One region of the Paraburkholderia sp. BL17N1 genome, then DNA from elsewhere that is predicted to be linked to it. Evidence: riboswitches for the same ligand, from Rfam matches in the RefSeq annotation. Region 1 holds a riboswitch; the other holds the start of a gene.

Region 1 (3,402 bases):
AGCCGCCGCGCGAGACGATGCCCGTCATACGCTTGGCCGTCAGCGGCACGTATTGCAGACGCACGCCCGCGTGAATCGTGAAGTAATCGACGCCTTGCTCGGCCTGTTCGATCAGCGTGTCGCGGAAGATTTCCCACGTCAGGTCTTCGGCCTTGCCGTTGACCTTTTCCAGTGCCTGGTAAATCGGCACCGTGCCGATCGGCACCGGCGAATTGCGGATGATCCACTCGCGCGTTTCATGGATATGCTTGCCGGTGGAGAGATCCATCACCGTGTCGCCGCCCCAGCGGATCGCCCACGTCATCTTGTCGACTTCCTCGCCGATGGAGGACGTCACCGCCGAGTTGCCGATGTTCGCATTCACCTTCACGAGGAAGTTGCGGCCGATGATCATCGGCTCGCTTTCCGGGTGATTGATGTTATTCGGGATGATCGCGCGGCCGCGTGCGACTTCTTCGCGCACGAATTCCGGCGTGATCGCCGTGAGACCGTTCGGGCCGAACGCGCTGGCGCCGAACGCCTGGCCCGGATGCTGGCGGCCCATCATCGCCGCGAGCTTTTCACCGTTCGGCCCGCTTGTCTTGAGGCTCTCCAGATACTCGGCGCGGCGCTGGTTCTCGCGAATCGCGATGTATTCCATTTCCGGCGTGATGATGCCTTTGCGGGCGTAATGCATCTGCGAGACGTTTTTGCCGGCGATCGCGCGGCGCGGCGTGCGATGCAGGCCCTTGAAGCGCAGATCGGCGGTGGCCGTGTCGGCGGCGCGCTCGCGGCTGAAGTCGCTCGACAGACCCGTCAGCGCTTCGGTGTCGCCGCGTTCTTCGATCCAGGCCTGGCGCAGTGCGGGCAGACCCGCGCGGATGTCGATCTTGGCTTCCGGATCGGAGTAAGGGCCCGACGTGTCGTAGACATAGACCGGCGGATTCTTTTCGCCACCGAAGCTGTCGGGGGTGTCGGCCTGCGAGATTTCGCGCATCGGCACGCGGATGTCGGCACGCGAGCCGGTCACGTAGACCTTGCGGGAATTCGGCAACGGCGCGACAGCGGCTTCGTCGACGTGAGCGTCGGCGGAAAGGAACTTCGGATTGGCGTTCATCGTATCTCCTGTGTCGACCGGAGTTGGCGCTTTAGCGCTTACTCCGGTCCCATGCAGAGCAGTCGACCAGAGTTGGCGCTTTAGCGCCTTACTCTGGTCCCATGCAGAGCATGGCGTTGAGTGGGGCGGCTAAGCAGGAGACGAGACGGAAGTAGTCGGAATTCGCGAGAGATGAGCCAATAAAGCTTGGCTGCGAAATCCGTACGCTTCCCTGCGCTGGCATTATCCAGATCAGGTTCAAAGGGTATTTCTCACCCACGCGGCACGGACCTCCAACCTCCGTGCGACGCAGGACCCCCGCGTTAGCAGCGCACACGATACACCGGGCGCCCGCTGCTTGGCAACCCATCTTGAAAAGTCGGATGATGGAAATAACAGCGGGCCGCTACGCGCTTGTTGCGGATCGACGGGGCGGCCGCAGATGCCGCGGCAAAAAGTTTCGCGTGGCGCGCGGGGCGTTGCTTACAGCGTGAAATCGTCGGCGGCTTCTGGCTGAAACAGGATCTTTTCCAGCTTCAGCACTTTCTCAGTACCGCTTGGCGGCGTGAAGCGGATGCGCTCGCCGCGTTTGGCGCCGAGCAAGGCAATGCCGGCGGGCGAGAACACGTTCAGGCGGCCGTGCGCGAAGTCCGCATTGGGCGGATAGACCACGGTCCAGGTCATCTGCTCGCCGCTGGTTTCGTCGACCAGCGTGGCTTGTGAGTTCATCGTGACGACGTTGGCAGGTATCTCGCGCGAATCGACAATCACCGCGCGTTCCAGCACGTCGTCGAGCATGTCTTGCAAACGCGCGTCCGCGCCTGGCCTGGCGGCGTGTTTCTCGAGACGGGCGACGTCGAGTTCGGTGAGGTAACAGGTTTTCGTCTTTTTCACGACGGGTACTCCAATTCGATCTGCATTTGAGGGAACAGCGTGCGGATGAGATCGGCCCGGAGCCCGACAACGCGGCTCAGGCAATGGAGCGGGCAGCGTTAGATCGAGCGCCGGGCGGCGTGGAGCGGGAGCGTTCGGGACGGCTCGCCGGCGTGGCGCGGCATGAGTTCCGCGCGCGCGCAGCCGGTTGCGCGGCGGGGGCGCAAACGGAAGAAGGCACGGGAAGTCGGAAAGCGCATCGAGGTAGTCGGCAGGCAGCGAAAGAGAGTGAAGAGGGCGCCGCCATTCGTCTTACTGAATGCGCGCGATCGAAAGGGCAATGTTAGCACGCGAGTCGTGCATCGCCGGACGTGTTCGCGCTTCAGGAAAAAAGCTGGGAAAAATTGCAAACGCGCTGTCATAACCCGCCGTGTGGTCCGACAAACGTGCAGATCCTGATTGGAGCATGTCATGCAAACCGCCGGACTCCGCCGAGACCATCGGCGTTTCACTCGAAGCGTCGCGCTCGCTATCGCGCTGACCACGCTGCTGGCCAGCGGCCTCGCGGACGCGGCCAGCGCCGTCTGCAGCGCGCATAGCCCGGCGCATCGCGTGGCGCTGGTCGAGCTGTACAGCAGCGAAGGCTGCAATAGCTGCCCGCCCGCCGACAACTGGCTGAGCCAATGGAAAAACAGCGGCGCGACGCAAAGCATCGTGCCGTTGGCGCTGCACGTGGACTATTGGAATAGTCTCGGCTGGACTGACCGCTTCTCGCAACATCGTTTCACCGAACGTCAGCAGGCGCTCACCGATCTCGGCGGCGGTCACACCATCTACACGCCGGAGATTTTCGTCTCGGGACGCGAACTGCGTAGCTGGTCGCGACGCGACAGTTTCGAGAGCAGCATCGGCAAAGTCGTCGGCGAGCCGGCGCAAGCGAACGTCGCGCTCGAACTCAAGCAACAGCAGACGCCGGGTGCGTTCAACGTCACGGCGCAATTCACCAGCAAGTCGGCGGACACAGCGGGCCAGCTGGACGCCTACCTCGCTGTCTATGAGAACTCGCTCAGCTCGCAAGTCGGCGCCGGCGAAAACAGCGGCGTCACCTTGCATCACGAACGCGTTGTGCGGCAATGGATCGGCCCGGTGCCGCTCGTCGCGGGCAACGCACAGATTCGCCGCGATATCCGCATCCAGGACGCAACCGCGGATGCCAACGTCAACGCGCCCGCCGACCGCTTCGGCGTGGTCGCCTTCGTCGAAAACGAGGCGACCGGCGATGTTCTGCAAGTGGCCGAACTGGCCGCGTGCCATTGATCGCCGCGTCCGCGCTCAGAGGAGAGTTTCATGGCAACCCATCATGCACTTCGCGACACTGTGCCGTCCACCGAGCCGCAAAAAAGCGGTGCGATCCATCCGCTGTGGGTGCGTCTCACGCATTGGCTCAATGCGCT
Region 2 (3,402 bases), 980 kb from region 1:
GAAGTAGCGCGGTGCGGCGACCACCAGCGGGAAGATGATCGCGATCTGGCCGTAGAAGCTCAGCACGAAGGTGAGCCGCTTGGTGTACTTCATCACCTGCCACCAGTTGTCGCGGATACGGCCGAACAGCGAATGCGCGTTCTTCTTCTCGGTCTCCATGCCGTTATAGAAGGCGATCTGTTCGGCGTTTTCACGCAGACGGATCAGGCCGAAACGGAAATCCGCCTCGACTTTCTGCGCCTGATAGTTGATCGGCACGAGCGGATGGCCGACCTTCTGGATGATCAGCGAACCGACCACGGCGTAGAGCGCAGCGGCCCACACCATGTAGCCGGGAATCTCAATCGGCATGCCGCCGAGCGAAATGGTCAGCGCGCCGGCTAGCGACCACAGGATCGTGATGAACGACACCAGCGTGACGACGGTGGACAGCAGGTCGAGCGTCAGCGAGAGCGTGCTGGTGGCGAACGACTGGAGGTCGTCGCTGATCCGCTGGTCGGGGTTGTCGGCGAGGCGGTCGCGCTCGATCCGGTAGAAGGCGCTGTCGTTCAGCCACTCGTTCAGGTAGCGCGTGGTCAGCCACTGGCGCCAGCGGAAGCCGAGCATCTGGCGTAGGTAACGGCCGTACACCGCGAGAATGATGAAGCCGAACGCGAGCCCCGAGAACACCATCAGCAGGTGCGGGAAGTCGTGCACGTTCTTGGTTTGCAGCGCGTTGTAGAAGTCGGCGCTCCAGCGGTTCAGCCGTACGTTGATCCACACCACGAGCAGATTCATCACGATGATCGCGATGAGCAGGCCCCAGGCCGTTTTTCGTTCTTCGGAAACCCAGTAAGGTTTGATCAGGCTCCAGGCGGAGACTTTTTCGTCCGGCGGCAGCACGGGGCTGGCAGAGGTATTCGGTGTCATGAGCATCCTGAAGTAGTGCTGGCCCATCGGGGTGGCCCATTGGGGCTGACCCCGTTCGGGCAGCTCGTCTGCGGGCTGCCCTGCGGCGGGTTTGCGGTACATGCCCGGGCGTCGTGCTCGACGAACGCACGCCTGAGTGAGCGTCAGATTCTGGCGTGAAGCCCTTAAGCGAAAATTAATTTGCGCCGCGAGGCCCCGCGCCGCTGCAGTTGCGAACACGGCGGGACGGCGTGCCGCCCGCGCCGCGTCCGTGCGGCGTCCTGTGCTGGCATTGTGCCAGAGCGCCGCCTTCGGCCGCATTGATAACGTGAAAGATGGTGTCGGATCAAATCGCGCGCGACGCGGCCAGCCGCTGGTTTGCGGGCGCCGCGCCTTTTATGGTCTAATGACCTTCGACGAAACAGGGGTGCTTCGCGCACAGGCGGCATGATTTTCATGGCGCGGCGGCGAGGCTGAGAGACACCCTTTGCACCCGATCCGGGTAATACCGGCGCGGGAAGTTTCCGGAAGCAGCCAGTCTTCCATTCCCCGCCGGGCAGCGTCCGTCATTGGATCGCGCATTGCCTGGCCGGCCTCACCCGCCGGTTTCGTCCTGGGTACGAGCGCTTTGTTGCCGTACGGAAAGGACTCGATGACCGCCTATTCTTCAGATATGTGTTTTGCTCTTCGTCACGCCGCCGTCGGCGCGCGGTGCTTCAGCTTTGCTTGCCGTCCTGAAACGGAGTGTGCGCGATGACGCGTTCTGCACAACCCGATTTCGCCGTGCTCGGCGGTGGCCTGTGCGGGCGGCTGGTGGCGTGGCGGCTCGCCGGTCAGGGGCATCGCGTGGCGCTCTATGAACGTGGCGATGCCGCCGGCACGCAATCGGCCGCGTGGGTCGCCGCGGCGATGCTGGCACCGCTCGCGGAAGCCGCCAGCGCCGAACTGCTGATCACCCGTCTCGGCGCGAGTTCGCTCGACACCTGGCCGCAAGTGCTGGCCGAACTTCCTGAGCCGGTGTTCTTTCAGCGCAACGGCACGCTGGTCGTCTGGCATCACGCCGACCGCACCGAAGCGCCGCTATTCGAACGCCGGGTGCGCTCGAACGCTCCGGATGAATTGCTGGACGGCGGCTTCGTCACCCTGGCGGGCGCGCAGCTCGGCGCCGCCGAGCCTGCTTTGGCGGGCCGTTTCAACCAGGGCTGGCTGCTGCCGCGTGAAGGCCAGCTGGACAACCGTCAGGTGCTGACCGCGCTGGCTGCGGGCCTCGCGCAACGCGGCGTCGACACGCACTGGAATACGCCGGTCGACGAGCGTGCGCTGCCGCCCGCGCGTATCACAATCGATTGCCGCGGCCTCGGCGCGAAGTCCGTGCTGCCTACGCTGCGCGGCATTCGTGGCGAAGTCGCGCGCGTGCATGCGCCCGGTATCAAGCTGACGCGGCCGGTGCGGCTGCTGCATCCACGCTATCCGCTCTACATTGCGCCGAAGCAGGACGATCTCTACGTGATCGGCGCGACCGAAGTGGAAGGCGAGGACATGTCGCCGGTCAGCGTGCGCTCCGCGCTCGAACTGCTGAGCGCGGCGTTTTCCGTGCATCCCGGCTTCGGCGAGGCACGCATCCTCGAACTGAATTCGCAGTGCCGCCCAACTCTGCCGGACCACCGTCCGGCGTTGCTGTGGGACGGCGCGCAGACACTGCGCGTGAACGGCCTGTACCGGCACGGCTACATGATCGTGCCCGAAGTCGCCGACGAAGCCGTGCGCTTCGCCGCGGCGCTGCTCGACGGCCGCATCGGCGACGCCGATGCCTTCGCCGACTGGCAGCGCGACGCGCGCTGGAGCGAGCTTTTTCAACTGGACTCCGCGCGGGAGCCGGCATGAGCGTTGCGCGACCCGTCATGACTCAGACGAGCGCTGCCCGCCACGCCGCTTTCGCCATCGACTGAAACGTATTCGAACACCATGGACATTCATATCAATCAGAAGCCGTTGTCGCTGCCCGAGGGCGCGACTGTCGCGGACGCGCTGACCGCGTTCGGCGCGCGTCCGCCGTTTGCGGTCGCCTTGAACGGCGACTTCGTGGCGCGCACCCAGCACGCGGCGCGCGCGCTGCAAGCGGGCGACAGGCTCGATGTCGTGCAACCCGTGGCTGGCGGCTGAACGACCGCCATGCATTGCCTGAAACGCCGGATTGCCGGAGACAAAAGATTATGCAAATGACTTCCCCAAATACCGCCGACGCGCTCACGCTCTACGGCCAGACTTTCGCGAGCCGCGTGCTGCTTGGCACCTCGCGTTATCCGTCGCTGCAATCGCTATCCGATTCGATCGATGCCGCGCGGCCCGGCATGGTGACTGTCGCGCTGCGCCGGCAAATGAACGAAGGCGGCGCGGAAGCCGGCTTCTTCGATCTGCTGAAGCGCCACGGCGTACCGCTACTGCCGAACACGGCCGGCTGCCTGACCGTCGGCGAGGCGGTGACGACCGCGCATATGGCGCGCGAAATCTTCG

Evidence for each region. Region 1 has a riboswitch for thiamine pyrophosphate ahead of thiC (phosphomethylpyrimidine synthase ThiC). Riboswitches for the same ligand answer to the same signal wherever they lie in the genome.
Region 2: it holds a riboswitch for thiamine pyrophosphate, as region 1 does, so the genes downstream of both, B0G82_RS07840 (FAD-dependent oxidoreductase) here and thiC (phosphomethylpyrimidine synthase ThiC) in region 1, are expected to answer to the same signal.

Annotation. Positions count from the first base shown of each region.
Region 1 covers NZ_RBIW01000001.1:2,752,485-2,755,886, forward strand. Annotated here, with positions in the region: gene thiC (phosphomethylpyrimidine synthase ThiC) at 1-1,096, opposite strand, end outside; TPP riboswitch at 1,287-1,405, opposite strand; gene B0G82_RS12450 (GreA/GreB family elongation factor) at 1,559-1,969, opposite strand; gene B0G82_RS12455 (DUF1223 domain-containing protein) at 2,420-3,265, shown strand; gene B0G82_RS12460 (cytochrome b/b6 domain-containing protein) at 3,296-3,402, shown strand, end outside.
Region 2 covers NZ_RBIW01000001.1:1,768,426-1,771,827, forward strand. Annotated here, with positions in the region: gene B0G82_RS07835 (ABC transporter ATP-binding protein/permease) at 1-909, opposite strand, end outside; TPP riboswitch at 1,302-1,425, shown strand; gene B0G82_RS07840 (FAD-dependent oxidoreductase) at 1,642-2,772, shown strand; gene thiS (sulfur carrier protein ThiS) at 2,854-3,051, shown strand; gene B0G82_RS07850 (thiazole synthase) at 3,108-3,402, shown strand, end outside.